2 regions of the Streptomyces sp. NPDC048197 genome follow, and region 2 is predicted to be linked to the other one. Evidence: predicted binding sites of a transcription regulator. Region 2 holds the regulator's gene; the other holds the start of a gene.
The links. The regulator HrcA, encoded in region 2, represses chaperone genes, less so after heat shock. The targets are predictions, from matches to a motif close to TTNGCACTCNGNNNNNCNGAGTGCNAA.

Region 1 (15,313 bases), on a different contig from region 2:
CAGCCCGCGTGGGCGTCGGCGCAGGGGCAGGTGCGGTCGTTGGACCGGGGCAGGGCGGCGACCGCGTCGAAGAGGACCTCGCGGAGCCGGCCGACATTCTGGGCGAAGACCTGGAGGACTTCCTCGTGGGAGACGCCGTCGCCGGTCTCGGTGCCCGCGTCCAGGTCGGTGACCAGGGTCAACGAGGTGTAGCAGAGGCTCAGTTCGCGGGCCAGGACGGCCTCGGGGTGGCCGGTCATGCCGACCACGGACCAGCCCTGGGCGGCGTGCCAGCGGGATTCGGCGCGGGTCGAGAAGCGCGGGCCCTCGATGACGACGAGCGTGCCGCCGTCGACCGGCTCCCACTCGCGGCCGCGGGCGGCAGCGAGGGCGGCCTGGCGGCCGGCCGGGCAGTAGGGGTCGGCGAACGTCAGGTGGACGACGTTGGGGACGCTCCCGTCAGGCAGCGGCTCGCCGTCGAAGTAGGTCTGGACGCGGGCCTTGGTGCGGTCCACGAGCTGGTCGGGGACCAGTAGCGTGCCGGGGCCGTATTCGGGGCGCAGCCCGCCGACCGCGCAGGGGCCGAGGACCTGGCGTACGCCGAGCGAGCGCAGCGCCCACAGGTTGGCGCGGTAGTTGATGCGGTGCGGCGGGAGGCGGTGGTCGCGGCCGTGCCGGGGGAGGAAGGCGACCTGGCGGCCGGCGATCTCGCCGAGGAACACCGAGTCGCTGGGGCGACCGTAGGGGGTGTCGACCGTGATCTCGGTCACGTCGTCGAGGAAGGAGTAGAAGCCCGATCCGCCTATTACGCCTATTTCCGCGTCAGCCATGGCGGTCACCTTAGCGGGGGCGGCCACCGCGAGATCCGCCACCCCGGAGGCGTACATGCAGCGGACCGGGGCGGCAGAGGGTTGGCCAACAGTGATCCTGCATGCAGTGCCCCGCACGCAGCAGGCCCCGCCGTCCGACGACGGCGGGGCCCGAAGATGTCTGTGCTGTCTGTGCTGCCAGCGCTGCCGGTCAGGCTCAGGCCGCGGAGCTGGTGCTCGACGCGTTGCCGGAGGACGACGCGGCGGACGCGGACGGCTTGCTGTCGGAGCTGGAGCTGCTCGACGAGGAGCCGGCGGAGTCCGAGGACGACGTCGTGCTCGACGAGGAGGAGCTCTTCGCGGGGCTGCTGCTGGACGACGAGCCGCGGCTGTCGTTGCGGTAGAAGCCGGAACCCTTGAAGACGATGCCGACCGCGGAGAACACCTTCTTGAGGCGTCCGTTGCAGCTGGGGCACTCCGTCAGCGCGTCGTCGGTGAACTTCTGCACCGCCTCAAGGCCCTCGCCGCACGCGGTGCACTGGTACTGGTAGGTCGGCACTTGACTTCCTCCTGGCACTCTCACTCGATGAGTGCTAACGACGCTCCATATTGCAGTATTCCGGCGCGTCAGTCCACTGCGACCGGGCAGACGGTGACCGACCCCACGTCCGGGGCCGGTCCGCGACGGACGGCGCCAGGCGTTCCCCGGCACCCCGCCGACACCGTTCGACGCCCCCCGGTTACCCGTCCGCCCCCATCCGCGTCCGTCCCGTCACGCGTTCGCCAGCTCCCGCCCGCGGTCCTCGGCCGCCGTGCCCGCTCCGGCGCCGGAGTCGGCCCCGGACGCCGTGTCCGGCCGGTCCGCGTCGGCCGCGGCGGACGAGGTGCGCGGCAGCAGGTGGGCGCGCAGGGCCAGCAGCACCACCAGGGCCAGGGCCGTGCCGGCCAGGGGGACCAGGAAGCCGGTGCTGGGGGTGAAGCGGTCGGTGAGCTGGCCGGCGGAGGTGGCGGCGGCGGCCTGGCCCAGGGCGACCGCGCCGGTCAGCCAGGTGAACGCCTCCGTGCGGGCGGCGGCCGGGACCAGGGACTCGACCAGGGTGTAGCCGGTGATCAGGGCGGGGGCGATGCAGAGGCCGACGACCAGGCCGACGGCGCCCAGCAGCGGTACCGCGGTCACCGCCCACAGCGGGGTGGTGGCCAGCGCCAGCAGCCCGTAGGCGACCAGCAGCCGGCGGCGCGGGCCGACCTTCCAGGCGATGGCGCCGCAGGCGATCCCGGCGAGCATGTTGCCGCCGGCGAAGATCCCGTAGAGCAGGCCGTTGATGCCGGGCTGGCCGATGGCCTGGGTGAACGCGGTCAGTGAGACCTGCATGCCGCCGAAGACGGCGCCGATGCCGAGGAACGCCACGATCAGCACGCGGACGCCGGGGACCGACAGGGCCGAGACGCGCGGCCGGTCGTCGGCCTGCGCGCGGTGGACGGGCGGCTGGGTGCGGCGCTGGGAGGCGAAGAGCAGGCCGCCGGCGAGGGTCAGTACGGCCTCGGCGATCAGGCCGGCGGCCGGGTGGATGCCGGTGCACAGCGCGGTCGCCAGGACCGGGCCGACCACGAAGGTGAACTCGTCGGTCACCGACTCGAAGGCGGCTGCCGTCGGCATCAGCGGGCTGCCGCCGAGGCGGGATGCCCAGCGGGCCCGCACCATCGGGCCGACCTGCGGAGTCGAGGCGCCCGTGGGGACGGCCACGGCGAGCAGCGCCCACAGGGGGGCGTGCGCCAGGGCCAGGACGATCAGCGCCGCGACGCCGGCGGTGTGCACGAGGACGCCGGGGATCAGCACCGCGCGCTGGCCGAAACGGTCGGCGAGCTTGCCGCTCTGCGGGGCGAACAGTGCCATCGAGACACCGGTGGCGGCCGAGACCGCGCCGGCGGTGCCGTAGGAGCCGGTGGTGGACTGGACGAGCAGCACGATGCCGATGGTCAGCATCGCGAACGGCTGCCGGGCCAGAAAGCCGGGCAGGAGGAAGGTCCACGCACCAGGGGTGCGGAGCAGTTGTCCGTAACCGGGACGGGATTGCTTGACCGCGGATGCCACGGCCGGGCCTTTCTGCCGCCTGGTAGCGCGTCGCCGAGAGGTCGTCACGGGTACGCGCCGAGAGCTGTCCTCTCGCGCTGGACCGAGTGATACCGCGTGGTCCGCACCCCGAGAGGTGGCTGCAGGTGGCAGGGGACCGCGGCCGCCGAGCGGTCGCGCCAGCTCTGCATCAGGCAGAGGTGGTTCGTCAGTTGTTCCTTCTTGATTGTACAGGCCCGGGCGGGTGAAGCCCTGGGATTAGCCAGCGCTTCACCTGCTTTTCCTTGGGTTGCTTGGAGATGTCCGCCACATTGCCTGGCGGCCCGCAATCGTGGAGCCCTACGGACGTCAGCGGTGGCCGTGGCCGTGTCCGCGCCGTCGCGGGGCGCCGCCGGTGCCCAGCCAGCCGGCCAGCTTGCCGCCCCGGGAGACCGCCTGCAGCCGCCGCTCGGCCGCGTCGCGCACCGGGTCCGTGGCGACGACCAGCAGTTCGTCGCCGCGGCGCAGCACGGTCGACGGCGACGGCACGAAGCTGGAGCCGTCCCGGACGACGAGGGTGACCGCGGCACCCGCCGGCATCCGCAGCTCGCCGACCTCGACGCCGTGCATCCGCGAGGCCGGCCCGATGGACGTCGACAGCAGATGGCCGCGCAGCCGCTCCAGCGGGGCGGACTCGATGCCCAGGTCGGCGGGCTCCTCGCCGTCGCCCAGCCGGAGGTGCCGGGCGAGCCAGGGCAGGGTCGGTCCCTGGATCAGGGTGTAGACCACGACCAGGACGAAGACGATGTTGAAGACGCCCTCGCTGCCGGGGACGGCGCCCACCATCGGGATGGTGGCCAGCACGATGGGGACCGCGCCGCGCAGCCCGGCCCACGACAGCAGGGTCTTCTCCTGCCAGGGCACGTGGAACGGCAGCAGCGAGACGAACACCGACGTCGGGCGGGCGACGAGGGTCAGGATCATGCCGATGACCAGGGCCGGCACCACGTCGTCGAGGAGGTTGTGCGGGGTGACCAGCAGGCCCAGCAGGACGAACATGCCGATCTGGCCGATCCAGCCGAGCCCCTCGGCGAAGCCGCGGGTGGCCGGGGCGTGCGGCAGTTTGGCGTTGCCGAGGATCATCGCGGCCAGGTAGACGGCGAGGAAGCCCGAGCCGTGCGCCAGGGCGCCGGCGGCGTAGGCGGAGACCGCGATGGCCATGACGGCGATGGGGTAGAGACCGGAGGCCGGCAGCGCCACGTGCCGCATGCAGTAGGCGCCGAGCCAGCCGATCGCGAGGCCGAGGGCGGCGCCGATCGCCAGCTCCAGGGCGATCTCACCGAGGAGGACGTACCAGTGGTCGACCTCCCGCGCGGTGGAGAAGGCGACGACCAGGATGACCACCGGGGCGTCGTTGAAGCCGGATTCCGCTTCGAGGACACCCGAGAGCCGGGCCGGCAGCGGCACGCTGCGCAGCACGGAGAAGACCGCCGCGGCGTCCGTGGACGAGACCACGGCGCCGATCAGCAGCGCCTGCCGCCAGCCGAGTCCGGCCAGGTAGTGCGCTCCGGCCGCGGTGACCCCCACGCTCACCGCGACGCCGACCGTCGACAGCACCGCCGCCTGGGGCAGTGCCGGCTTGATCTCTTTCCATTTGGTGCCCAGACCGCCCTCGGCGAGGATCACGACCAGCGCGGCATAGCCCAGGAGTTGGGTCAGCTCGGCGTCGTCGAAGACGACCCCGCCGAGACCGTCCTGGCCCATGGCGATGCCTATCCCCAGGTAGATGAGCAGGCTGGGGAGCCCGCTGCGCGAGGAGAGCCGTACCGCGGCGACCGCGATGAGCAGTACGAGCGAGCAGAGCAGCAGGAGTTCGTTGAGGTGGTCGACAGTCAGGAGCTGGTCCTTCCTCGCACGGGTTCCGAAAATCGACGGTCCGGGGGTGGTCTTCGGGCGCTCTTTCCTTACCGTATCTAGTTACTGAGGCTAACAATTTACCATTGCTTGAAGGTTGGGGGTGCTGGCGGTGACTCCGCGTAGGGGTCGCCGAACCCGTGCGCCTATGGTTGCTCCAGCACTCCCACCCTGCCCCTCGAAGGACAGAGATGCCCGCCAACAAGTCCGGCCCAGTCCCCAGGAAGAAGAAGGGGCGGCGCGGCCGCCTCGTCGCCATCACGGTCGTGCTGCTGCTCGTGGCGGGCATCGGCTTCGGCGCGTTCTGGGGAGTCAGCACAGTACGGGCCTCGTTCCCGCAGACCACCGGCTCGCTCAAACTCCCGGGCCTGGCCGACCCGGTGGACGTCGTCCGTGACGCCAACGGCATCCCGCAGATCTACGCCGACACCGACGAGGACCTCTTCCGCGCCCAGGGCTACGTCCAGGCCCAGGACCGCTTCTGGGAGATGGACGTCCGGCGCCACATGACCGCTGGCCGGCTGTCCGAGATGTTCGGCAAGAGCCAGGTCAAGACCGATGAGTTCCTGCGCACACTGGGCTGGCACCGGGTCGCGCAGCAGGAGTACGACACCAAGCTCTCGCCCAGCACCAAGAAGTACCTCCAGGCGTACTCCGCCGGCGTCAACGCCTACCTCAAGGACCACGAGGGCTCGGCGCTCTCCCTGGAGTACGCGGCGCTGGACTTCGAGAACGACTACAAGCCCGAGAAGTGGACGCCGGCCGACTCGGTGGCCTGGCTCAAGGCGATGGCCTGGGACCTGCGCGGCAACATGCAGGAAGAGATCGACCGGTCCCTGATGACCAGCCGCTTCGGCCAGCAGCAGATCAACGAGCTCTACCCGGCATACCCGTACAAGCGGAACAAGCCGATCGTGGACGGCGGCGCGGTCGACCCGGCCACCAAGAAGTTCACGCCCAAGGGCTCGGCCAACGCCACCCCGGCCGGCGGCGCCGTCACCGGACTCCGGTCCCAGCTGTCCTCGCTGTCCAAGACGGTGAACGAGGTCCCGGCGCTGCTCGGCCCCAACGGCAACGGCATCGGCTCCAACTCCTGGGTCGTCTCCGGCGCGCACACCACCACCGGCAAGCCGCTGCTCGCCAACGACCCGCACCTGGCACCGCAGATGCCCTCGCTCTGGTACCAGATGGGCCTGCACTGCCGTAACACCGGCCCCAAGTGCGGCTACGACGTCTCCGGCTTCACCTTCTCCGGGATGCCCGGCGTCGTCATCGGCCACAACCAGGACATCTCCTGGGGCATGACCAACCTCGGCGCCGACGTCACCGACCTGTACCTGGAGAAGGTCAACGCCGACGGCTACCTCTACGACAACCGGCAGCGGCCGTTCCGCACGCGCAAGGAGACCATCAAGGTCGCCGGCGGCGAGAGCCGCCAGATCACCGTCCGCGCCACCAACAACGGCCCGATCGTCTCCGACCGCGACGACGAACTCGGCAACGTCGGCAAGGACGCCCCCGTGGGCAACGCCGCCCCGGACCGCGGCGACGGCTACGCCGTCTCGCTCCGCTGGACCGCGCTCGACCCCGGCCGCTCCATGGACGCCGTCTTCGAGCTCAACCGCGCCCACGACTGGACCGGCTTCCGCAAGGCCGCCGCGCACTTCGAGGTGCCCTCGCAGAACCTGGTCTACGCCGACGCCAAGGGCAACATCGGCTACCAGGCACCCGGCCGGATCCCGGTCCGCGGCAAGGGCGACGGCCACTTCGACGGCACCTACCCGGCGCCCGGCTGGGACCCCCGCTACCAGTGGAAGAGCTACATCCCGCAGGCCGCCCTGCCGTACGAGTACAACCCCGAGCGCGGCTACATCGTCACCGCCAACCAGGCCGTCACCGACGAGAAGTACCCGTACCTGATCACCAAGGACTGGGGCTACGGCTCCCGCAGCCAGCGGATCAACGACCTGATCGAGTCGAAGATCAAGGACGGCGGCAAGGTCTCCACCGACGACATGCAGGCCTTCCAGAAGGACAACAGCAGTGAGATCGCCCGGCTGCTGACGCCCTACCTGACGAAGATCGACATCAAGGACAAGTACGTCCGCGACGCCCAGCAGCTGCTGGAGGGCTGGGACTTCACCCAGGAGCCCGACTCCGCCGCGGCCGCCTACTTCAACGCCGTCTGGCGCAACACCCTCAAGCTCGCCTTCGGGAACAAGATGCCCAAGGAGCTGCGCCCCGAGGGCCAGTGCCTGACCGTCCGCCCGGCCGACGAGACCGGCCCCGCCGACGAGAACGACACCTACGTCCGCGAATGCGGCGAGCGGGCCGGCGACACCGCCCAGCCCGACGGCGGCGACCGCTGGTACGAGGTCGTCCGCAACATCCTCGACGACCCCGGCAACGCCTGGTGGAAGACCGAGGACCGGCCCGGCCGCCCCGGCGACAAGAACCGCGACCAGCTCCTCGCGCACGCCATGAAGGACGCCCGCTACGAACTGACCTCCAAGCTGGGCAAGAACATCGACAACTGGACCTGGGGCCGGCTGCACCAGATGTTCCTGAAGAACCAGACCCTGGGCACCGACGGCCCCGGGATGCTGCAGGGCCTGTTCAACCGCGGCCCGTGGAACCTCGGCGGCGGTGAGGCCGCGGTCGACGCCACCGGCTGGAACGCGGCCGGCGGCTACAAGGTCACCTGGGTGCCGTCGATGCGGATGGTCGTCAACCTCGCCGACCTCGACAAGTCCCGCTGGATCAACCTCACCGGCGCCTCCGGCCACGCCTACGAGTCCCACTACTACGACCAGACCGACAAGTGGGCCAAGGGCGAGCTGCTGCCCTGGGCGTACAGCGAGGACGCCGTCAAGAAGGCCGGCAAGGACACCCTGACGCTGTCGCCGTAAGGCCGAAGCCGTCACGAGCCGCCGGGCGGGCCGGAGATCTCCCACGGGACGATCTCCGGCCCGCCCGGCGGCGTCCGGGCCCGGTCCGGTGGTCCGCCCGCGGGTCCGGCCGCGACCGGTGGCTCCGTGTGCGCGGCGGTCCGGCGGGCTCAGTGCCGGAACCGGTGCACCCCCGACGGGGTCACCGCGGCGTGCACCCGCCGGTCGTGCGGCTCGGCCGGCACCTCGTCCCGCACCTCCGCGTCGAACAGCAGCACCACCAGGTGCGCCGGGGCCCCGGCCCGGTCCAGCCGCTCCAGCACCCGGTCGTACGAGCCGCCGCCGCGGCCCAGCCGCACCCCGTCGCGGTCCACCGCCAGGCCCGGCAGCAGCACCACGTCCGCCTGCGCGACCGCCTGCGGGCCCAGCCGCTCACCGGCCGGCTCGTGCAGCCCCCAGCCCGCCGGCACCAGGCGGTCGGCGCCCTCGTACGGCGCCCAGTCGAGATCGTTGTCCGGCATCAGCACCGGCAGCAGCACCCGCACCCCCGCCTCCCGCAGCCGGTCCAGCAGGGCCCCGGTGGGCGGCTCCGAGCCCATCGACACGTACGCCGCCACCGTCGGCCGGCGGGCGGCCCCCTCGTCCGCCGTCGACGGGGCGAGGAACGGCGCCAACTCCTCCAGTTCCAGGGTCCGTCGGGCCAGCGCCTCGCCCGCCGCCGCGAGGACATCCGGCGGCAATGATCTCCTTACCTCCTGGAGATCCCGCCGCAACCTTCGTTTCCTATCGTGCTGCTTGCTCACTGTGTGCCCTTGCTCCCGCTCTCATGCTCTATTCACCGGACCCTCATCATCGTTCCGAAAGGGCCGGTTATGGTGTCGCGCATGACTCCATCGCACACACGGATCAGCAAGGCTGTCATTCCGGCAGCCGGCCTCGGCACCAGGTTTCTCCCCGCCACGAAGGCCACACCCAAGGAGATGCTCCCGGTCGTCGACAAGCCCGCCATCCAGTACGTGGTGGAGGAGGCGGCCGCCGCCGGGCTCTCCGACGTCCTGATGGTCACCGGCCGCAACAAGCGCCCCCTCGAGGACCACTTCGACCGCAACTACGAACTCGAAGAGGCCCTGCACCGCAAGGGCGACGAGTCCCGGCTCGCCAAGGTCCAGGAATCCAGCGACCTCGCGACCATGCACTACGTCCGCCAGGGCGACCCCAAGGGCCTCGGTCACGCCGTGCTGTGCGCCGCGCCCCACGTGGGCGACCAGCCCTTCGCCGTGCTCCTCGGTGACGACCTCATCGACCCCCGCGACCCCCTGCTGGCCCGCATGGTCGAGGTGCAGGAACAGCACGGCGGCTCGGTCATCGCCCTCATGGAGGTCGACCCGGCCCAGATCCACCTCTACGGCTGCGCGGCCGCCGCCCCCACCGGCGACGACGACGTGGTCACCGTCTCCGACCTGGTCGAGAAGCCCGACCCGGCCGAGGCCCCCAGCAACCTCGCGATCATCGGCCGCTACGTCCTCGACCCGGCCGTCTTCGAGGTGCTGCGCAAGACCGACCCCGGCCGCGGCGGCGAGATCCAGCTCACCGACGCCCTCCAGGCGCTCGCCGCCGACCCGTCGCTCGGCGGACCGGTGCACGGCGTCGTTTTCAAGGGCCGGCGCTATGACACCGGTGACCGTGGCGACTATCTGCGTGCCATTGTCAGACTGGCATGCGAACGTGAAGACCTGGGCCCCGACTTCCGGACCTGGCTTCGCAGTTACGTCACCGAGGAGATGTAGGACGTTGAACCACGCCACCGGCCAGACCAGCCACCCGGACCGCGTCTGGTCGGTGGCCGAGCACCTCGACGACGTCCTGTCGAAGATCGTCCCGCTGGACCCGATCGAGCTGCAGCTCCTCGACGCCCAGGGCTGCGTCCTGGTCGAGGACGTCACCGTCACCGTCCCCCTGCCGCCCTTCGACAACAGCTCCATGGACGGCTACGCGGTCCGTGCCGCCGACGTCGCGCAGGCCACCGAGGCCGCCCCGGTCACCCTGACCGTCATCGGCGACGTCGCGGCCGGCAGCGGCGAGCTCCCCGAGGTCGGCCCCGGCCAGGCCGCCCGCATCATGACCGGCGCCCCCCTCCCGCCCGGCGCCGAGGCCGTCGTCCCGGTCGAATGGACCGACGGCGGCGCCGGAGCAGGCCCGGCCGCCACGATGGAGGCCCACAGCGCCGCCCCCGAGGGCGCTGGCGGCGAGGTCCGCATCCACCGCCCGGCCCCGGCCGGCGCCCACATCCGCGCCCGCGGCAGCGACGTCACCCAGGGCGAGCTCGCGCTGCGCGCCGGCACCCTCCTCGGCCCCTCCCAGATCGGCCTGCTCGCCGCCCTCGGCCGCGGCACGGTCCGGGTCCGCCCGCGCCCCCGCGTCGTGGTGGTGTCCACCGGCAGCGAACTCGTCCAGCCCGGCGAGGCGTTGGGCCCCGGCCAGATCCACGACTCCAACAGCTTCCAGCTCACCGCCGCGGCCCGCGCCGCCGGCGCCCTCGCCTACCGCGTCGGCGCGGTCGCCGACGACGCCGAGACCCTGCGCGCCACCCTGGAGGATCAGCTCATCCGGGCCGACGTGCTGGTCACCAGCGGCGGCGTCAGCGTCGGCGCGTACGACGTGGTCAAGGAGACCCTGGCCGGCCTCTCCGCGGACGAGGGGAAGGTCGAGTTCCGCAAGCTCGCCATGCAGCCCGGCAAGCCCCAGGGCTTCGGCCTGATCGGCCCCGACGACATCCCGCTGCTGGCCCTCCCCGGCAACCCCGTCAGCAGTTACGTCTCCTTCGAGCTGTTCGTCCGCCCGGTCATCCGCGCGCTGATGGGCCTGCCGGACGTCCACCGCCCGACCACCACGGCCCGCTGCACCGCGGCCCTCGCCTCCTCGCCCAAGGGCAAGCGGCAGTTCCTGCGCGGCTCCTACGACGCCGCCGCCGGCACCGTCACCCCGGTCGGCGGCGCCGGCTCCCACCTGATCAAGGCCATGGCGCACGCCAACGCGCTGATCGTCGTCCCCGAGGACACCACCGAGGTCCCCGAGGGCGCGGACGTGGACGTCGTCCCGCTCGGATAACCGGCCCCCGAAAACCCGTACCGGGTGCTCCGCGGCCACCGGAGGTACGGTGTCGTCCCACAGGCGGCAGTTTGGACCGGGAGAACGATGAGCAGCGGCCAGCAACACCTCACCCACCTCGACGCGGCGGGCGCGGCCCGGATGGTCGACGTCTCGGCCAAGGACGTCACCGCCCGCACCGCCCGCGCCCGCGGCCGGGTGCTGGTGTCGCCGCAGGTCATCGAGTTGCTGCGGGGTGAGGGCATGCCCAAGGGCGACGCCCTGGCCACCGCCCGGATCGCCGGGATCATGGGCGCCAAGCGCACCCCCGAGCTGATCCCGCTCTGCCACCCGCTGGCCGTCTCCGGGGTGAAGGTGGACCTCTCGGTCACCGACGAGGCCGTGGAGATCACCGCCACCGTCAAGACCACCGACCGCACCGGCGTGGAGATGGAGGCGCTCACCGCCGTCTCCGTGGCCGCCCTCACCGTCGTGGACATGATCAAGGCGGTCGACAAGGCCGCGGTGATCTCCGACATCCGCGTCGAGGAGAAGACCGGCGGCAAGTCCGGCGACTGGAGCCGGTCATGACCCCCGCCCGCGCCCTGGTCATCACCGCCTCCAACCGCGCCGCGGCCGGCGTCTACGAGGACAAGGGCGGCCCGCTGCTCGCCGAGGGCCTGGCCGCCATGGGCTTCGAGGTCGACGGGCCCGAGGTCGTCCCCGACGGCGACCCGGTCGAGGCCGCCCTGCGCCGGGCCGTCGACTCGTCGCGGTACGCCGTCGTCCTCACCACCGGCGGCACCGGCATCTCGCCCACCGACCGCACCCCCGAGGCCACCGCCCGGGTGCTGGACTACGAGGTCCCCGGCATCCCCGAGGCGATCCGCGCCGCCGGCCGCGACAAGGTCCCCACCGCGGCGCTCTCCCGCGGTCGCGCCGGCGTCGCCGGCACGACCCTGATCGTCAACCTCCCCGGCTCCTCCGGCGGGGTCCGCGACGGCCTCGCCGTCCTGGCGGACCTGCTGCCGCACGCCGTCGACCAGATCCGCGGCGGCGACCACCCCAGACCCTCCGGGAGCCCGAGCTGAACGCGCCCTGGCCCGTGGTCCTGACGGACGGTGAGATCACCCTCCGCCCCATAAAGCTGCGCGACCAGCGGGCCTGGCGCGAGGTCAACCGCCGCAACCGCGACTGGCTGCGGCCCTGGGAAGCCACCATTCCGCCGCCCCCGCCCGGTCTCGTCCCGCCGCACCGGCCCACCTACCGCCAGATGGTCCGCCATCTGCGCGCGGAGGCGCACGCCGGCCGGATGCTCCCGTTCGTCGTGGAATACCAGGGCCGCCTCGTCGGACAACTGACCGTCGCCGGCATCACCTGGGGCTCGATGTGCTCCGGCCATATCGGCTACTGGGTCGACCAGGAAGTCGCCGGCCGCGGTGTCATCCCGACCGCCGTCGCGCTCGCCGTCGACCACTGCTTCCGCAGCGTCGGACTGCACCGCATCGAGGTCTGCATTCGCCCGGAGAACTCTCCGAGCCGGCGGGTGGTGGAAAAGCTCGGTTTTCGCGAGGAAGGCCTCCGCCCGCGCTACCTCCACATCGACGGCGCCTGGCGCGACCACGCGGTTTACGCCCTCACCGCGGAAGAAGTGCCCGAGGGCCTGCTCAGCCGCTGGCGCCGGGAGAATCCCAGCAGGCCCGGCACCGCCCCCGGCATGCCCCCACAAATAAAATAAATGTTCGAATGCAATCCCCAATTGGCCGGATTGGGGTGGGTGCGGATCTCTACCATCACAAAAAAGTTCGAGATATCAGCCAGATCGTGCGACACACCGGCCCAATTGGCGGATGGCCCCCTGCAAACCCCTCTACCGTGTGAGTTGTGAGAAGCAGCGGCCTCATCTACGCAGTCATCGTCGGGGCCTGGGCCGCCTACTTGGTGCCGATGTGGCTCCGTAGACAGGATGAGCTCAACGAGGCCCGTCCGACCGAGCGCTTCAGCACCGCCATCCGGCTGCTGTCCGGACGTGCGGCCATGCAGCGCCGCTACGACAAGGCGCACGGGGAGTATCCCGCCGACGAGGCGGGCGACGACATGGACCCGGACGAAGCGGCCGACGAGGCCGCCGCCGGGCCCTTCACCGACCCCGCTCCCGCCGAGGAGTCCGAGGCGCCGCCCACCCGCGTGCAGCCCGCCCCGCCGCGGCCCTCGCTCACCGAGCGGACCAAGCGCGCCAAGGTCCTCGCCCGCCGCCGGCGCACCATCACCATCCTGTTCCTCACCTTCACCACCGGCGCCATCGTCGCGGCCGTCGGCGGCATCCCCTTCCTCTGGGCGCCCGCCATCCCCGCCCTCCTCCTGACCGCGTACATCATTTACCTGCGCGCCCAGGAGCGCCGCCGCTTCACCTTCACCATGGACCAGCGCCGCGCGGAGGCCGCGGCCCAGCGCCTGCGCGAGGGCCGCCGCCCCCGCCAGGCCGTCGATCAGCCGCCCGTCGAGGACCACCCGGCCGACGCCCGCGCCGACCACCACCCGGCCGATGCCGCGGTGGAACCGCCCCGCCCGGCACCGCCCGCCCGTCCTTCCCCCACCGCCGGCCGCCGCGCCGTCGTCGAGGAGACCGACCACGCCGAGTGGGTCGACCAGCAGCGCGAGCGCGAGCGCCCGCGCCCCGCCGCCGGCAGCTGGGACCCCGTCCCGGTCCCGCTCCCCACCTACGTCACGGCCCCGGTCGCCCCGCGCGCCACCAGCCACGTCGACCTCGACGCCGAGGACGCCTGGAGCTCTGCCCGCTCCAGCGCCGCCGCCGAACGCCCGCAGCCCGACGCCCCCCAGCAGGACCGCCCCGCCCCCGGCCGCCGCACCCGCGGCCGCACCCCGCTCTTCGACCAGTACGAGGACGAGGACCGCCCCCGCGCCGCCAACGAGTGACCCGCGCCACACCGGCCGCCCCGTCGCTGACCAGCACCGGAAGCGATTTCCGAGCACCGCGGCCGAGATGCTAGAGTTTCACTCGTCGCAAGGGCCTGTGGCGCAGCTGGTAGCGCACCTCGTTCGCAACGAGGGGGTCAGGGGTTCGAATCCCCTCAGGTCCACCGCAGTAGTAACGAGCGCAGTAAAGCCCCCTCCGGGATGATCCGGTGGGGGCTTTTTCGCGCCGTGCAGCGGTGAACGCCGCCCGCCTGGCCGCCTCACTGTCCAGTGGGTCAGCCTCGCTTCCCGGTTGCAGGGCAACTCCTCTTCCCCGCGCCTGTCCTGTAGTTCGTCAGAAGCCAGCCAGCAAGGCGACCACCTGCAGAACGGTGGAAATCGCCGGCAGGTCCTTCACCGCCCTGCCCTGCCACGTGCGGAATGCCGCGATGCCCCGGACCAGAGGGAACAGCAGGCAGGCGATCACAGCAACGGCGAACATCGGCACGGCGGTCAGGTTCCCTGCGTTCGCGGCGATGCCGGGTGAATCGTCGCCGGGGACGAACACCGGGTGTTCCACGTGCCAGTTCGCGCCGGCGGGGTCGGACGTTACGTCAGGAGGATGCCGTGGCGGGCGAGGTAGGCGAGGGGGTTGATGTCGGAGCCGTAGTGGCGGCGGGTGCGGACCTCGAAGTGGAGGTGGGGGCCGGTGGCCCGGCCGGTGGCGCCGGCGTAGCCGAGGCGGGTGCGGGCGCGGACCCGCTGGCCGGGGTGGACGGTGATCCGGGAGAGGTGCCCGAAGAGCGTGTAGTGGCCGTCCCGCATCCGGACCGTGACGGCCTTGCCGTACGCGCCCGAGCGCCGGGCGAGGACGACGGTGCCGGGCCCGACGGACCTGACCTTGGCCCCGGAGCGGACCGCGAGGTCGACGCCGGTGTGGTGACCGGCCTGCCAGGCGCCGGGTACGCCGTAGGGCGCGCTGATGCGGTAGTGGGCGGCGACCGGGTGGGCCCAGTTGCCGGCGGGGGCGGCGAGGGCGACCTGGGCCGCCGTCACGGTGACGGCGGGGCCCGCGGCCGCCAGCAGGGCGGCACGGAGGAGCGCTCTGCGAAGCGGGGTGCCTTTGCGGAACGTGGTCATAGTTGCGAGCCCACGCCCTCGGGCGGGCGGTCGCATCCCGGGACGGGCCGACGGGCCTCCGATCGGGTGGCAGTCCGCCGCGTACGACGTTATGAGCCCGGATGCGACCGCCCGTGACTCAGGCCATGAGGCGGTCGACCGTTTCGGCGACCGCGCCGGCGCCGTCCTCCGTGGCGAGGCGGGCGGCCGCGGCGCGGGCGCGGGTGTGGCGTTCGGGGCCGGTGGTGGCCTGGGTGAGGGCGTGGGCCAGGCGGGCGACGCCGGTCTCCCCGGTGAGGTGCGCGAAGGGGACCGGGGCGGTGGCGACGCCGGAGGCGGCCAGGCGGGCGGCCCAGAACGGCTGGTCGGCGGTGACCGGGACGGGGACGGTGGGGACCCCGGCGCGCAGTCCGGCCGCGGTGGTGCCCGCGCCGCAGTGGTGGACGACCGCCGCCAGGTGCGGGAAGAGCAGGGCGTGCGGCACCTCGCCGATGGTGAGGACGTCGTCCGCGCCGGGTGCGTGCGCGGCGGACAGGCCGGCCCAGCCGGAC
Region 2 (15,313 bases):
CCCGGAAGCGGGCCCGTGCGGCGGCCGCGGCGTCCGGGGCCGGCGGCAGTGCGTCCTGCTCGGCCTCCATGGTGCGGGCGAGGTGGGCCATGGCGGCCTGCGAGACGGCGTGCAGCAGGGCGCCGCGGTCGGCGAAGTGCCGGTAGGCGGCATTGGGCACGACGCCCGCCTGGCGGGTCGCGGCGCGCAGTACCACCGCCTCGGGGCCGCCCTCCCGGGCCAGTTCGAGTCCGGCCTCGACGAGGGCGTTGCGGAGATCGCCGTGGCGGTAGGTGGTCCGCCTCGCCCTGCCGCTCTCCGCCGCCATTACCCCTCCAACGTGGTCATCCACGGGGACGCCCCTCCCGTGTGGACATCGAGGGGTCATCCAATGTGGACAGCATCCACTTAACTCGTCTAGGCTTCCGCATGATCGAACAGGGGCCGCGGATCACTGCGTTCCCCATTTGTGGACATCGTACACATGGGCAGGTCCGTGCCCGCAATCAAGGGGGAGCCTCGCATGCGCAAGGTCATCGCATCGCTCTACATCACGCTCGACGGCGTCGTGGAGAACCCGGCCTGGACGGCCCCGTTCTTCGACGAGGAAGCCGCCGCGTTCGCCCGCGGCCAGCTCTTCGCCGCCGACGCCCTGCTGCTGGGCCGGGTGACCTACCAGGGATTCGCCGCCGCCTGGCCGACGATGACCGACGAGGACGGCTTCGCCGAGCGGATGAACGCGCTGCCCAAGTACGTCGCCACCACGACGCTCGACACACCGGAGTGGAACGCCACCTTCCTCACCGGCGACCTCCCCACCGCCGTCGCCGGGCTGAAGCAGCAGGACGGTCAGGACCTGCTCGTCTACGGCAGCGGCGGGCTCGTCAACACCCTCCTGGCGCACGACCTGATCGATGAACTCCGCCTGTGGACGCACCCGGTCGTCGAAGGCACCGGCAAGCGCCTGTTCACCGAGAGCTCCCCGAGGAAGACACTCCGGCCGCTCGGCACCACCACCTTCCGCAGCGGCGCGCAGATCCTCACGTACGCTCCCGCCACCGCCCCCGCTTCGGCCCGTTGACGGCCGGCCATCACCGGGAGAACCCCATGGGCAAGATCACCCACTTCGTGCACCAGTCACTGGACGGCTACATCGAAGGCCCCGACGGCGCCTTCGACTGGCCCCTCATGGGCCCCGAACTCTCCGCCCACTCACTCCAACTCACGACCGAGGCCGACCAGTTCCTGTACGGCCGCAAGGTCTGGGACATGATGGCCGGCTTCTGGCCCCGGGCGGAGGAGTACTCCACCGACGCACACGACCTGGCCTTCGCCCCCGTATGGCGCAGCGCACCAAAGATCGTTGTCTCCTCGACGCTGGAGCAGGCCGACTGGAACACCCGCGTGATCGGCACGAACGTCGTCGAGGAACTCACCGCCCTCAAGCGGAGCGGGGCCCGCCTGTTGCTGTTCGGCGGCTCGGAGCTCGCCGGATTCCTCACCCGGCACGGGCTGATCGACGAGTACCAGATCTTCGTCCACCCGGTCGTGCTGGGCGGCGGCCGGCCCGTCTTCAGCACACCGCAGGAGCGGATGAACCTGCGCCTCGTCGAGTCCAGGACCTTCGACTCCCAGGTGGTCCTGCTGCGCCACCGGCCGGCGAACCTCCAGCCCTGACGACGGGGCGACCCCCACGCGACCCCTGCAGAAGAACGGAGACCGTCATATGACCGACGCCGTCAAGGGCCCCGCCAGTTACTTCCCCTCCATCGAGAAGAAGTACGGCCGCCCGATAGCCGCATGGAAGGAACTCATCCGCTCCGCGCCGCCGGCCAGGCACGGGGAACTCGTCACCTGGCTCAAGACCGAGCACGGCCTCGGCCACGGCCACGCCAACGCCCTCGTGGCCCACACCCTCGCCGAGGACAACGGGAAGTGAGCCGCTGCGGCCGGACGGGCGCGGGGCTCAGCCCCAGCGTCCCGTGCGGCCCAGCAGGAGGGCGGTGGCCGCGGTGCCGGCCGTGGAGGTGCGCAGGACGGTCCGGCCCAGGCGGTACGGCCTGGCACCGGCCTCGGCGAAGAGGGCCAGCTCCTCCGGGGACACCCCGCCCTCGGGCCCCACGACCAGCACGATCCGGCCGGTGGCCGGGAGTTCCGCGGTGGCGAGCGGGGCGCTGCCCTCCTCATGGAGCACGGCCGCGAAGTCGGCGTCGGCGAGCAGGGCGGCCACCTGCTTGGTGGACAGCGGGTCCGCGACCGCCGGGAAGATCAGCCGGCGGGACTGCTTGCCCGCCTCACGGGCCGTGGCCCGCCACTTGCCCAGCGCCTTGGCGGCCCGTTCGCCCTTCCACTGGGTGACGCAACGCGCCGCCGGCCAGGGCACGATGGCGTCCACCCCGGTCTCGGTCATGGTCTCGACGGCCAGCTCGCCCCGGTCGCCCTTGGGGAGCGCCTGGACGACCGTGATGGTCGGTTCCGGCGCCTCCTCGGTACGCAGTTCGGCGACCGCGACGGTCAGCCGGTCCTTGCCCTCGGCGGCAGCCACCGTGCCGTACGCGCCGGTGCCCTGACCGTCCGTCAGTACGACCTCCTCGCCGGCCCGCAGCCGGCGCACCGACACCGCGTGCCGGCCCTCCGGCCCGTCGACGGTGACCGTACCGCCCGCCCGTACGTGCGCGAGCGACTCGACGAGGAACACGGGCGCAGTCATGCGGTGCCCCCGGCAGCCGGCGAGTCACCGGATCCCGCACTTCCGGCCCCGGTTTCCGCAGTCCCGGCCCCGGTGCGGCTCAACCCGGCCCGCGCCGCGTCGAGTTCGGCCGTGAGGACCTCCACCAGCCGTGCGGCCGGCATCTCCCGGGCCAGCCGGTGCCCCTGCCCCGCCCACAGGTTCAGCCCCTGGGCGTCGCCGGCCTTGGCCGCGGCCTTGCGCACCGTGGAGGTGAGGTAGTGGACCGCGGGGTAGGCGGCCGGTGCGTACGGGCCGTGCTCCCGCAGGAAACGGTTCACCAGGCCGCGGGCCGGCCGCCCGGAGAACGCCCGGGTCAGCTCCGTGTGGGTGAAGAGGGGGTTGGTCAGCGCCTGCTTGTGCAGCGGGTTGGCGCCCGACTCCGGGGTGGTGAGGAAGGCGGTGCCGAGCTGCGCCATGGTCGCCCCGGCGGCCAGCACCGCCGCGATCTGCGCCCCGCGCATCAGCCCGCCCGCGGCGATCACCGGGATCTGCACGGCCTCCCGGACCTGCCCGAGCAGCGCCAGCAGGCCCAGCCCCGCGCCGGTCCCGTCGGCGTGCGGGTCGTCGCGGTGGGTGCCCTGGTGGCCGCCCGCCTCCACGCCCTGCACACAGACGGCGTCCGCACCGGACCACTGCGCGGCCTGCGCCTCGGCCGCCGTGGTGGCCGTGACGATGGTGTACGTGCCCACCCTCGCGAAGGCGTCGAGGACCGCGCGCGAGGGGCAGCCGAAGGTGAACGACACCACCGGCACCGGGTCCTCACGCAGGATCGCGAGCTTGGCCTCGTAGCCGTCGTCGGTGGGCCCGTCGGTGTCGCCGAGCTCGGTCTCGTACCACGTGGCCTCGCCGGCGAGCTGTTCGCGGTACGCCTCGACGGCGGAGTGGTCGGCGAGCGACGGCTGCGGCATGAAGAGGTTGACGCCGAAGGGCCGGTCGGTCAGCGACCGCAGCTGTTTGATCTCCTGGTACATGCCGTCGGCGGTTTTGTAGCCGGCGGCGAGGAAGCCGAGACCGCCGGCGCCGCAGACGGCGGCGGCCAGTGCGGGTCCCGAGCCGCCGCCCGCCATGGGGGCCTGCACGATCGGGTAGCGGCAGAGATCGGTCAGTGCGCTGGGCATGACCACATCGTGTCACGGGAGGCACCGTCGCCCCGCATCAGGGGCTGAGCGGGGGCAAGGCCGGCCCCTAGGGGGTGGTCGAACAGATCCCGTAGGGGACGCGAGGGCCCCCTGCGGGGCCACAACGCCGAGGTGCCGGGCGGGTATTCCGTATCCCGTCCGGCACCTCACAGTCTGGCGCGCTCTGCTCGCGTACGGGCAGGCAGCCCGCTCACGCGCGGGCTGACGCCGAACCGCCTACCGCCCGTTGAACGCGTCCTTCAGGCGCGAGAACAGCCCCTGCTGGCCCGGCTGGAACTGGCCCGTGGGGCGTTCCTCGCCGCGCAGCTTGGAGAGCCGCCGCAGCAGCTCCTCCTGCTCCGGGTCGAGCTTGGTCGGCGTCTGGACCTCGACGTGGACGATCAGGTCGCCCCGGCCGTTGCCGCGCAGATGGGTCACACCGCGCTGGTGCAGCGGGATCGACTGGCCGGACTGGGTACCGGGCCGGACGTCGATCTCCTCCACCCCGTCCAGCGTCTCCAGCGGGCACTTCGTGCCCAGCGCCGCCGCTGTCATCGGGATGGTGACCGTGCAGTGCAGATCGTCGCCGCGCCGCTGGAAGACCGGGTGCGGCAGCTCGTGGATCTCGACGTAGAGGTCGCCGGCCGGGCCGCCGCCGGGGCCGACCTCGCCCTCGCCGGCGAGCTGGATCCGGGTGCCGTTGTCGACACCGGCCGGGATCTTGACGGTCAGCGTACGGCGGGACCGGATCCGGCCGTCGCCCGCGCACTCCGGGCACGGCGTCGGCACGACCGTGCCGAAGCCCTGACACTGCGGGCACGGGCGGGACGTCATGACCTGGCCCAGGAAGGACCGGGTGACCTGCGAGACCTCACCGCGGCCGCGGCACATGTCACAGGTCTGCGCCGAGGTGCCGGGGGCGGCGCCCTCGCCGGTGCAGGTCGTGCAGACCACGGCGGTGTCGACCTGGATGTCCTTGGTCGTGCCGAAGGCCGCTTCGTTCAGCTCGATGTCGAGCCGGATCATGGCGTCCTGGCCGCGGCGGGTGCGCGAGCGCGGACCGCGCTGCGAAGCCGTGCCGAAGAACGCGTCCATGATGTCGGAGAAGTTGCCGAAGCCGGCCCCGAAGCCGCCCGCGCCACCGCCGCCGGCCTGCGAGAGCGGGTCGCCGCCCAGGTCGTAGACCTGCTTCTTCTGCGGATCCGACAGGACCTCGTAAGCGGCGTTGATCTCCTTGAACCGCTCCTGGGTCTTCGGGTCCGGGTTCACGTCCGGGTGCAGCTCGCGCGCCAGCCGACGGAAGGCCTTCTTGATCTGGTCCTGCGAGGCGTCACGGCTGATGCCGAGGACCGAGTAGTAGTCCGTGGCCACTTACGACTCCGCGAGGATTTGTCCGACGTAACGTGCCACTGCGCGTACCGCTCCCATCGTTCCGGGGTAGTCCATGCGGGTCGGTCCGACCACGCCGAGTTTGGCGACTGCCTCGTCGCCCGAACCGTAGCCGACCGTGACGACCGATGTGGACGTCAGGCCTTCATGGGCATTCTCATGCCCGATACGTACGGTCATGCCCGAGTCCTTGGCTTCGCCGAGGAGCTTGAGCAGCACCACGTGCTCCTCGAGCGCCTCCAGCACCGGACGGATGGTCAGGGGGAAGTCGTGCCCGAAGCGCGTGAGATTGGCGGTGCCGCCGATCATCAGCCGCTCTTCGGTCTCTTCCACCAGAGTTTCCAGCAACACCGACAGCACTGTCGAGACCGTGCCGCGGTCGTCCTGCTCGAAGGACTCCGGGAGATCCTGCACCAACTGGGGCACATCCGTGAAACGGCGTCCCACGACCCGGCTGTTCAGCCGCGCCCGCAGGTCCGCCAGCGAGGTCTCACCGAACGGCGTCTGGCAGTCGATGAGCCGCTGCTCGACCCGTCCGGTGTCGGTGATCAGGACGAGCATCAGCCGGGCCGGGGCCAGCGCCAGCAGCTCGACGTGCCGGACCGTGGACCGCGTCAGGGACGGGTACTGCACGACCGCGACCTGCCGGGTCAGCTGCGCCAGCAGCCGGACCGTGCGCCCCACCACGTCGTCGAGATCGACCGCGCCGTCGAGGAAGTTCTGGATCGCCCGGCGCTCGGGGCTGGACAGCGGCTTCACGCCGGCCAGCTTGTCGACGAAGAGGCGGTAGCCCTTGTCCGTCGGGATCCGCCCGGCGCTGGTGTGCGGCTGGGCGATGAAGCCCTCTTCCTCCAGGGCCGCCATGTCGTTGCGGACGGTCGCCGGGGAGACCCCGAGCTGATGGCGCTCCGTGAGTGCCTTGGAGCCGACCGGCTCCTCCGTCCCGACGTAGTCCTGGACGATGGCGCGCAGCACTTCGAGCCTGCGTTCACTGAGCATCCCGCGCACCTCCAGCCGGCCGTCGCCGTCTCGTCCGTCTCCTGGCACTCACCCGGGCCGAGTGCCAGACCCTGAGCCAGTGTACGGCCGGGTAGCACGACCTCGGCAAGGGCGGCCGCGCGGAGCGCGCACCCGATGACCGTCTTCGGGCGGTCCGGCGGGCAACGCTATCGCGATGGAGCTAGCGTCTCGGTATGCGCACAGCTTGGGAAGAGGCCGGGTGGGAACGGCTCGGTGACGGTGTCGCCAGGCGCCGTATGGCGGGCTGGGACGAGACCGTGGGGGTGATCGCCGGGTCGGCCGGCGTCATGATCGTCGACACCGGCGCGACCCTGCGCGACGGGGCGGATCTGCGCCGGTCGATCCGCGGAGTGCTGGGCCGGGAAGTGACGCATGTCGCGCTCACCCACCCGCATTTCGATCATGTGCTGGGCACCGCGGCCTTCTCGGGCGTGGCGGTGTTCGGCGCGGCCGGTCTCGCCGAGTTGTTCCGCCGGGACAAGGACGCGCTGCGGCACGACGCCGTCCGGCACGGCGTCGACCGGGACGCGGCCGCGGAGGCCACCGACCTGCTGGTCGTGCCGCACCACCACGTCCACGGCCAGCTGACCGTCGAGCTCGGCGACCGGCAGGTGCTGCTCGCCAACGTCGGGCCCGGCCACACCGCCCACGACCTGGCCGTCCTGGTGCCGGGCCGGCACGGCGAGGCGGAGATCGTCTTCTGCGGCGATCTGGTCGAGGAGTCCGGCGAGCCGAACGCCGGCCCCGACGCGCTGCCCCGGCAGTGGCCCGCCGCGCTGGACCGGCTGCTGGCGCTCGGCGGCGACGACGCGCGGTACGTGCCCGGCCACGGCGCCGTGGTGGACGCCGCCTTCGTGCGCGCCCAGCGGGACGCCCTGGCCGCCCGCTACGGCGTTCCGCCGTCGTCCTGACCGGCCGGGGACGGCGCGGGCCGGGGTGCCGACCGGTAGAAAGAGCCCATGCAGAGCAAGCGCTACAGCCCCGACCTCACCCCGCCCTGGAAGAAGCAGCGGCCCGCGCCGGAGGTCCCGGCCGAGCCCGATCTCGTCGTCGAGGAGGTCGGCACGGGCTTCTGCGGTGCGGTGATCCGCTGTGAGAAGACCGCCGAGGGCCCGACGGTCACCCTGGAGGACCGCTTCGGCAAGCACCGGGTCTTCCCGATGGTCCCGCGCGGCTTCCTCCTGGAGGGCAAGGTCGTCACGCTCGTCCGCCCGCAGAACCGGCCGGCCCCGAGCGGCCCGGCCCGTACGGCATCGGGTTCACTCGCCGTCCCCGGCGCCCGCGCCCGGGTCGCGCGCGCCGGGCGCATTTACGTGGAGGGGCGGCACGACGCCGAACTCGTCGAGCGGGTCTGGGGCGACGATCTGCGCATCGAGGGCGTCGTCGTGGAGTACCTGGAGGGCATCGACGACCTCCCGGCGATCGTCCGCGGCTTCGCGCCCGGGCCGGACGCCCGGCTGGGGGTGCTGGTGGACCACCTCGTACCGGGTTCGAAGGAGTCCCGGATCGCGGCGGGGGTGACGGGCGAGCACGTACTCGTGGTCGGCCATCCGTACATCGACGTGTGGGAGGCGGTGAAGCCGGCGTCCGTGGGGATCGCGGGGTGGCCGTCCGTCCCTCATGGCCAGGACTGGAAGACGGGCGTGTGCCGGGCGCTGGGCTGGCCGGAGAACACCGGTGCGGCCTGGCAGCGGATCCTGTCGTGCGTGCGGTCGTACAAGGACCTGGAGCCGCAACTCCTGGGGAGGGTGGAGGAGTTGATTGATTTCGTTACGGTCGGCGGTGCGGCCTGACGCCCTTGAGGGTCCCGAACTCGCTGGTGTCCAGCTCCAGGCCGAGCAGGGGCAGCGGAAGGGGCTCACCGAACTTCGTGATCTGCTGGGTCCGGTAGTCCGCCTCATCCCCCACGCCGACGGGCTGAGTGAGCAGGACGCAGTGGGCCACGATGGGATCGATGATCAGGTAGGCCGGGACCTTGCCCGCGGCGTAGATGGAGCGCTTGATTCCGTAGTCGTGATCGACACTGGTCTTGGAAACAACCTCGATGACTGTCGCAATCACCCCGGACGGAGGCGGCCCGGATTCCGGACGAGCATCGCGTGGCAGCACCACCAGATCCGGAACGGGTTCGCTGGCCTCGCCCGGAATCGTGATGTCCTGCGTCTGGAGACGCATCCACGCTTGCCTCGGAATCTGGTCCTGAACCGATTCGACGATCTCGTTGTGCACGAGATCGGGCGTCGCCATCATCACGATGTTCCCCCTGAGAAGCTCGACCTTGACGCCCTCGGGAACCTCCAGGTTCTGGAAGATCTGGGTCATCCGGTGATCATCCACAGCGGTCATCTCCGTGGCCCTCCACATCCCGCCGCGTCCATTGTGACGGCAGCTTAAGGACAGCGTAGGGGCGCTCACCGGCACTACGCACGGCTTCACCCCGTCGAGTGATCAGTCCACCAGATCCCGCACCACCGCGTCGGCCAGCAGCCGCCCCCGGAGTGTCAGGACGGCCCGCCCCTCCTCGTACGGGCCGGACTCCAGCAGCCCGTCGGCCCGTGCCTGCTCGGCCGCCCGGGCGCCCGCCGGGGCGAGGAGGTCCAGGGGGCAGCCGTCCGCGAGGCGGAGTTCCAGCAGGATGCGTTCCACCCGGCGGTCCTCGTCGGCGAGGATCTCGCGGCCCGCGCCCGGGGAGCGGCCCTCGCCGAGGGCCTGGGCGTACGCGCCGGGGTGCTTCACGTTCCACCAGCGGACGCCGCCGACGTGGCTGTGCGCCCCGGGGCCGGCGCCCCACCAGTCGGCGCCGGTCCAGTACAGCTCGTTGTGGCGGCAGCGGGCGGCTTCGGTGGTGGCCCAGTTGGAGACCTCGTACCAGGAGAAGCCGGCCGCGGTGAGCCGCTCCTCGGCGATGAGGTAGCGGTCGGCGTGCACGTCGTTGTCGGTCATCGGGACCTCGCCGCGGCGGATCCGGCGGGCCAGCTGGGTGCCCTCCTCGACGATCAGGGCATAGGCGGAGATGTGGTCGGGGCCGGCGCCGAGCGCGGCGTCGAGCGAGGCCCGCCAGTCGTCGTCGGACTCGCCGGGGGTGCCGTAGATCAGGTCGAGGTTGACGTGCTCGAAACCGGCGGCGCGGGCCTCGCCGACGCAGGCCTCGGGGCGGCCGGGGGTGTGCGTACGGTCGAGGATCTTCAGGACGTGCTGCCGGGCGCTCTGCATGCCGAAGGAGACCCGGTTGTAGCCGGCCGCGCGCAGCTCGGAGAGGTAGCGCGGGTCGACGGAGTCGGGGTTGGCCTCGGTGGTGATCTCGGCGCCGGGTGCCAGGCCGAATTCCTCGCGGACGGCGGCGAGCATCCGGCCCAGGTCGGCGGCCGGGAGGAGGGTCGGGGTGCCGCCGCCGACGAAGACCGTCTCGACCGGGCGGGGGTCGTCGCCGAGCACCTTGCGGGCCAGCCGGATCTCCTCCACGACGGTGTCGGCGTAGTTGTCGCGGGAGGCCAGTGCCCCGCCGGAGCCGCGCAGCTCGCTCGCGGTGTAGGTGTTGAAGTCGCAGTAGCCGCAGCGGGTGGCGCAGTACGGCACGTGCAGATAGAAGCCGAGGGGCCGGCCGGCCGCCGCCGCCAGCGCATGACCGGGCAGCGCCCCGTCGTCGGGCATCGGCTCACCATCAGGCAGTGCGGAAGGCATGGGAACCATTGTCCGTCATCGCACCGACAACGCGGTTCGCCCGGGCGGCGGGCAGCCCGTGCGGCCCGGTGGTGCCTACGCCGGGCCGCCCGCCGCCTGGAGGACGAGCAGAGCCAGGTCGTCGTCGGGCGGGTTCGGGGCGAAGGCGTGCACGGTGGTGCGAATGTGCTCGGCGAGGTCGGTGGCGCCCAGCCCGGCACCGGCGGCGAGCGCGCCGGCCAGGCCGTCCTCGTCGTCGAACAGCCGGCGGCCCGAGCGCCGCTCGGTGACCCCGTCGGTGACGCACAGCAGCGTCTCCCCCGGGCGCAGGTCGAACGATTCGCTCACGTACGCCGCGTCCTCGACGACCCCCAGCAGCATCTGCGGGGCCGCGACGGTGCGGACCGTGCCGTCCGTGCCCAGCACCAGCGGCAGCGGGTGGCCGGCGCTGGCGAGGGTGCACCGGGCGCCGCCGGTCCCGCCCGGGTACGGGACGATCTCGCCGTAGAGCAGGGACAGGAAGCGGGCCTGTTCGCCCTCCTCGCGGATCTCCACGGGTGCCTCGGCCCCGGCGCCGGCCGCCGCGACCGCCGCGGCGACCGCCGCGACCGAGTCCGCGGCCTCCCGGGCCATGGTCTTGTTGAGCCGGTCGAGCACCTCGGCGACGCCGAAGCCGTCCCGGGCCAGCAGCCGCAGCACCGGCCGGGCCAGCCCGGTCACCGCGGCCGCCTCCGGGCCGCTGCCGCAGACGTCGCCGAGCGCAAAGCACCAGCGGCCGGCGCCGGCGTCGAAGAGGTCCCAGAAGTCGCCGCCCGCCCAGGCGCCCTCGCGCGGTTCGTAGACCACCGCGGACGCCACGCCGGGCACCTGCGCCCGGCCCCGGGGCAGCAACCGGCGCTGCAGGACCTGGCTGATGCGTTCCTGGCGGCTGTAGGCGCGGGCGGTGGCCACCGCGCGGGCGACCCGGCGGCCCAGGTCCTCGATCAGCCCGACGACCTCGTCGGGGAAGCGCGGCAGGCCGCCGCGGCCGAGCAGCAGCGTGCCCAGCCGGCGGCCGCCGGCGACCAGCGGGCAGGCGAGCGCGGCACCGCCCGGCTCGTCACCGTCGGGGCGGTCACCGCCGGGGAGGGCGTAGGCCGGCAGGACGTGACCCGGCACGTCCGGCGGAGCCTGACCCGGCAGCTGCGGCAGATCGTGCCCGCCCAGGGGAGCGCCGACCGGGTGCCCGGCGCCCGGGTGGCCGTGGTCCAAGAGGTCGTGGTCCCGGTCCTCGCCGTCCGGGTCGTGCGGCCAGGGCCAGGGGACGGCGGCGGGGGCGGCGCCCGGCGGGACGTCGTCGCCCCAGAAGTCCGGCGCCTGTTTCTCCAGAGCGGCGCGCAGGGTGTCGATGCGGCTCTCGGAGCTGTGCCAGACGCGGGCCAGCCGCTGTTCGTCGCCGCCGGTCGCGATGCCCCGGCCGGGTGCGCCGCCGTCGCCGTCGTGGAGCCACACCGCGCACCAGTCGGCGAGCCGCGGCACGATCAGCTGGGCGGCGAGGGCTGCGACCTGATCGGCGTCGAGCTGGCCGGAGAGCAGGTCGGAGGCCTCGGCGAGGAAGGACAGCGCACCGTTGTCGACCCGGTCGGCGTCGAGTTCCGGACGGTCGGCGCGGCGGGGTGCCGGGGCGAGGAGTTCGGCGGCCCGCAGCCCGCACTGGAGCACCTCGTCGGCGTACGCGGCCGCGGCCTCGTCGTACCCGGCCGGGCCGGCGGCGTCGTACGGGCCCGCGGGATCGCCGGACGCATGCGGGTGCGGGGTCTCGTACGGCACCTCCTCATGCCGCGTCTCCTCATGGCGCGCCCCTTCGTAGCGCTCCCCCTCGTACCGCTCCCCCTCGTACGGCGTCTCGTCGTACGCGGGCTCCGGCAGCGGGCGGGCGGCGGCCTCCGGGGCCGGCAGCGGCAGCCGGAACCACACGGTCTTCAGGTCGCGGCGGTAGGTGATGCCCCAGGATTCGGCGACCGCGCTGATCAGCTGGAGGCCGTGGCCGCCGCTGTCGTTCCGGGCGTTCTCGTCGCGGGCGCGGATCGGCTGGGTGGGGTGGCGGTCGGAGACCTCGACGACGACGGCGGGCGCGGGGGCGTCGTCCGGGTCCGGCCCGGGGCCCGGTTCCGGTTCCGCGGCGGGGTCCAGCCGGCAGCTCAGCTCGATGGTGGTGCCCGCGTGCACCACCGCGTTCGTCACCAATTCGCTGACCAGCAGCACCGCCTCGTCCGTGAGCCGGTCGGTGAACCGCTCGGTGCCGGGCAGCCGCCGGTCCTCCCATTCGGCGAAGGCGGACCGGACGAACCGCCGCGCGGCGGCCGCGGCCTGCGGGTCCCCGGGCAGACCGGCCCGCCGGGTGCGGGCGCCGGGGAGCCCGGGGCCGGCCGTCGTCGCGCGGGTCGCCGTGACGTCGTCCCGTGGAGACGAAGTTGTCGTCCTCATTGAGCAACTCCCGAACAGCTCCGCTGCGGCGCCGGGTGCGCCACCGACAGAGTGACAGAAAGAGCGCGCCCATAAGCAGTGAGTCACGGAAGTGGGCGGCCGGAGCGGCCAATTCGGCTGACGCGCCGGAGGAGTTGGCCGAACGGGGCGGCGGGGCGGCCGCGGCGCCGGAGTGTCGCGACCGGAGTGCCGCGGTGCGCGGCAGTGGCGGTGCGGGGCAGGCCCGGTGGCCCACCCCGCACGTTCACCGGAGGACGGTGCGGCGGGCGGTCACGACTCCCGGGTGCCCGCGTACATGTCGTCCAGCAGGTCCTTGAACGCCCGCTCCACCACCGGCCGCTTGATCTTGAGGCTCGGGGTCACCTCACCGTGCTCGATGTCGAGGTCGCGCGGCAGCAGCCGGAACTTGCGGATCTGCTGCCAGCGCTGCAGCCCCTCGTTGACCCTCTCGACATAGCCGTCGATCAGCTCGCGGGCCTGGTCGGTCGCGACGACCTCGGCGTACGTCTTGCCGGCCAGGCCGTGTTCCGCGGCCCAGCCCATGATCGTCGGCTCGTCGAGGGCGATCAGTGCGGTGCAGAAGTTCCGGTTGGCGCCGTGCACGAGCACGTTGGAGACGAACGGACAGACCGCCTTGAACTGGCCCTCCACCTCGGCCGGCGCGATGTACTTGCCACCCGAGGTCTTGATCAGGTCCTTCTTGCGGTCGGTGATCCGCAGATAGCCGTCCGGGGAGAGCTCGCCGATGTCGCCGGTGTGGAACCAGCCGTCCTCCTCCAGGACCTCGGCGGTCTTCTCCGGCAGGCCGTGGTAGCCCTGCATGATGCCGGGGCCGCGCAGCAGGATCTCGCCGTCCTCGGCGATCCGGACCTCGGTGCCGGGCAGCGGCTTGCCGACCGTGCCGGTGCGGTACGCCTCGCCGGGGTTGACGAAGCTGGCCGCGCTGGACTCCGTCAGGCCGTAGCCCTCCAGGATGTGGATGCCGGCGCCGGAGAAGAAGTAGCCGATCTCCGGGGAGAGCGCGGCCGAGCCGGAGACCGCGGCCCGCAGCCGGCCGCCGAACGCGTCGCGCAGCTTGGCGTAGACGAGTGCGTCGGCGATCTTGTGCTTGGCGCCGAGCGCGAACGGCACGGACGCGCTGCCGGTGCGCCGGAAGTTGTCCTGCGAGGTCTTGGCGTACTCGCGGGCCACCCCGGCCGCCCACTGGAAGATCTTGTACTTGGCGCCGCCGCCCTCGCGCACCTTGGCCGCGACGCCGTTGTAGACCTTCTCGAAGATCCGCGGGACGGCGGCCATGTAGGTGGGCCGGACGACCGGCAGATTCTCGATGATCTTGTCGACCCGGCCGTCCACCGCGATCACGTGCCCGACCGAGATCTGCCCGGCGGTCAGCACCTTGCCGAAGACGTGCGCCAGCGGCAGCCAGAGGTACTGCACGTCCTCCTCGGCGACCATCCCGGTGGCCTGGATCGCGCGGGCCATGTACGCCCAGCAGTCGTGCGGCAGCCGTACGCCCTTGGGCCGGCCGGTGGTGCCGGAGGTGTAGATCAGCGTCGCGAGCTGGTCGGCGCGCAGCCCGGCGACCCGCTCCTTGACGCACTCCGGGTGCTTCTCCAGGTAGGCGTGACCGCGCTTCTCCAGGTCGGCGAGGCTGAGCACCCAGCCCTCGGGGTCATCGGGGGACGCCTCGGCGCCGGCCGCATCGATGACGACAACATGCGCCAGGTCGGGCAGTTCGGCGCGGCGCTCCCGGGCCTTGGCGAGCTGGCCGGCGTCCTCGGCGATCAGCACCCGGCTGTCGGAGTCAGCCAGGATGTACGCGGTCTCCTCGGCGTTGGTGCTGGGGTAGACCGTGGTGGTGGCGGCGCCGGAGCACAGCACACCGAGGTCGGCGAGGATCCACTCCACGCGGGTGTTGGCGGCCAGCGCGACCCGCTCCTCGGGCCGTACGCCCAGGGCGATCAGACCGGCGGCCACGGCGTAGACCCGGTCGGCGGCCTCGGCCCAGCTGATCGCCTTCCAGTCGTCCGGGCCCTGGCCCGAGGCAGGGGGGACGGGATGGCGATAGGCCTCGATGTCGGGAGTGGCCGCGACCCGCTCCAGGAAGAGATGAGCCACCGAAGGCGGCCGGTTTTCGATCAGCGTGTGGGTGTCCGTCACGGCGTCCTCCGGGGCCCGCTTCATTGCTGGTGACTCGCGAGTAACCTTTGAGCAGAGATCAGACTAGAGCGCGTTGCGCCGACACGTAAGGGGCTACGACCGACTGGTTCACGATGTGACCAGTGCGATAGGTGTACGTAGCACGCGCATCGCCCGATAGCGAGCCGCGCCGATCACCCCCACCAGACCACACCCGGCGCCCCCGGTCGCCACCCTCGCGGAACGCCACGCTCCGCATTCATCCCGATGAGGGCTCCCCGGCTGGTGAGGGGCCAGTGAGGGGCCCACGGCCGGGAAGCAGACGGAGAGGGGCGCCGGGTCCCGTACCGGACCCGGCGCCCCTCTCCGTTTCGTCTTCTTCGTCTTCCGCCGGCTACGGCTGCTGCCCGGCGGTCACTTCTTCGCTTTGGAGTCGCCGTCGGAGTCCGAGGACAGCACCGCGATGAAGGCCTCCTGCGGGACCTCCACGCTGCCGACCATCTTCATCCGCTTCTTGCCTTCCTTCTGCTTCTCCAGCAGCTTCCGCTTACGCGAGATGTCACCGCCGTAGCACTTGGCGAGGACGTCCTTGCGGATGGCGCGGACCGTCTCACGGGCGATGACCCGGCTGCCGATGGCGGCCTGGATCGGCACCTCGAAGCTCTGCCGCGGGATCAGCTCGCGCAGCTTGGCGACCAGCCGCACACCGTAGGCGTACGCCTTGTCCTTGTGCGTGATCGCGGAGAACGCGTCGACCTTGTCGCCGTGCAGCAGGATGTCGACCTTCACCAGGTCGGCGACCTGCTCGCCG

Region 1: ACGF4C_RS23625 (FmdB family zinc ribbon protein) is a predicted target of HrcA. The motif match lies at 1,359-1,385, and genes of this name have one in related genera.

Annotation. Positions count from the first base shown of each region.
Region 1 covers NZ_JBIDAJ010000018.1:101,559-116,871, forward strand. Annotated here, with positions in the region: gene ACGF4C_RS23620 (S-methyl-5'-thioadenosine phosphorylase) at 1-809, opposite strand, end outside; gene ACGF4C_RS23625 (FmdB family zinc ribbon protein) at 1,006-1,347, opposite strand; gene ACGF4C_RS23630 (MFS transporter) at 1,561-2,880, opposite strand; gene ACGF4C_RS23635 (potassium/proton antiporter) at 3,208-4,734, opposite strand; gene ACGF4C_RS23640 (penicillin acylase family protein) at 4,944-7,661, shown strand; gene ACGF4C_RS23645 (5-formyltetrahydrofolate cyclo-ligase) at 7,811-8,413, opposite strand; gene galU (UTP--glucose-1-phosphate uridylyltransferase GalU) at 8,525-9,427, shown strand; gene glp (gephyrin-like molybdotransferase Glp) at 9,432-10,748, shown strand; gene moaC (cyclic pyranopterin monophosphate synthase MoaC) at 10,836-11,318, shown strand; gene ACGF4C_RS23665 (molybdenum cofactor biosynthesis protein B) at 11,315-11,818, shown strand; gene ACGF4C_RS23670 (GNAT family N-acetyltransferase) at 11,833-12,465, shown strand; gene ACGF4C_RS23675 (hypothetical protein) at 12,612-13,664, shown strand; tRNA gene ACGF4C_RS23680 (tRNA-Ala) at 13,756-13,828, shown strand; gene ACGF4C_RS23685 (hypothetical protein) at 13,999-14,223, opposite strand; gene ACGF4C_RS23690 (murein hydrolase activator EnvC family protein) at 14,253-14,783, opposite strand; gene ACGF4C_RS23695 (glycosyltransferase) at 14,902-15,313, opposite strand, start outside.
Region 2 covers NZ_JBIDAJ010000013.1:29,019-44,331, reverse strand. Annotated here, with positions in the region: gene ACGF4C_RS18900 (TetR/AcrR family transcriptional regulator) at 1-307, opposite strand, end outside; gene ACGF4C_RS18895 (dihydrofolate reductase family protein) at 503-1,060, shown strand; gene ACGF4C_RS18890 (dihydrofolate reductase family protein) at 1,087-1,656, shown strand; gene ACGF4C_RS18885 (DUF4287 domain-containing protein) at 1,706-1,918, shown strand; gene ACGF4C_RS18880 (16S rRNA (uracil(1498)-N(3))-methyltransferase) at 1,946-2,689, opposite strand; gene ACGF4C_RS18875 (nitronate monooxygenase) at 2,686-3,828, opposite strand; gene dnaJ (molecular chaperone DnaJ) at 4,066-5,199, opposite strand; gene hrcA (heat-inducible transcriptional repressor HrcA) at 5,200-6,216, opposite strand; gene ACGF4C_RS18860 (MBL fold metallo-hydrolase) at 6,411-7,148, shown strand; gene ACGF4C_RS18855 (DUF3097 domain-containing protein) at 7,197-8,030, shown strand; gene ACGF4C_RS18850 (Uma2 family endonuclease) at 8,008-8,601, opposite strand; gene hemW (radical SAM family heme chaperone HemW) at 8,686-9,918, opposite strand; gene ACGF4C_RS18840 (SpoIIE family protein phosphatase) at 9,994-12,363, opposite strand; gene ACGF4C_RS18835 (AMP-dependent synthetase/ligase) at 12,634-14,523, opposite strand; gene lepA (translation elongation factor 4) at 14,917-15,313, opposite strand, start outside.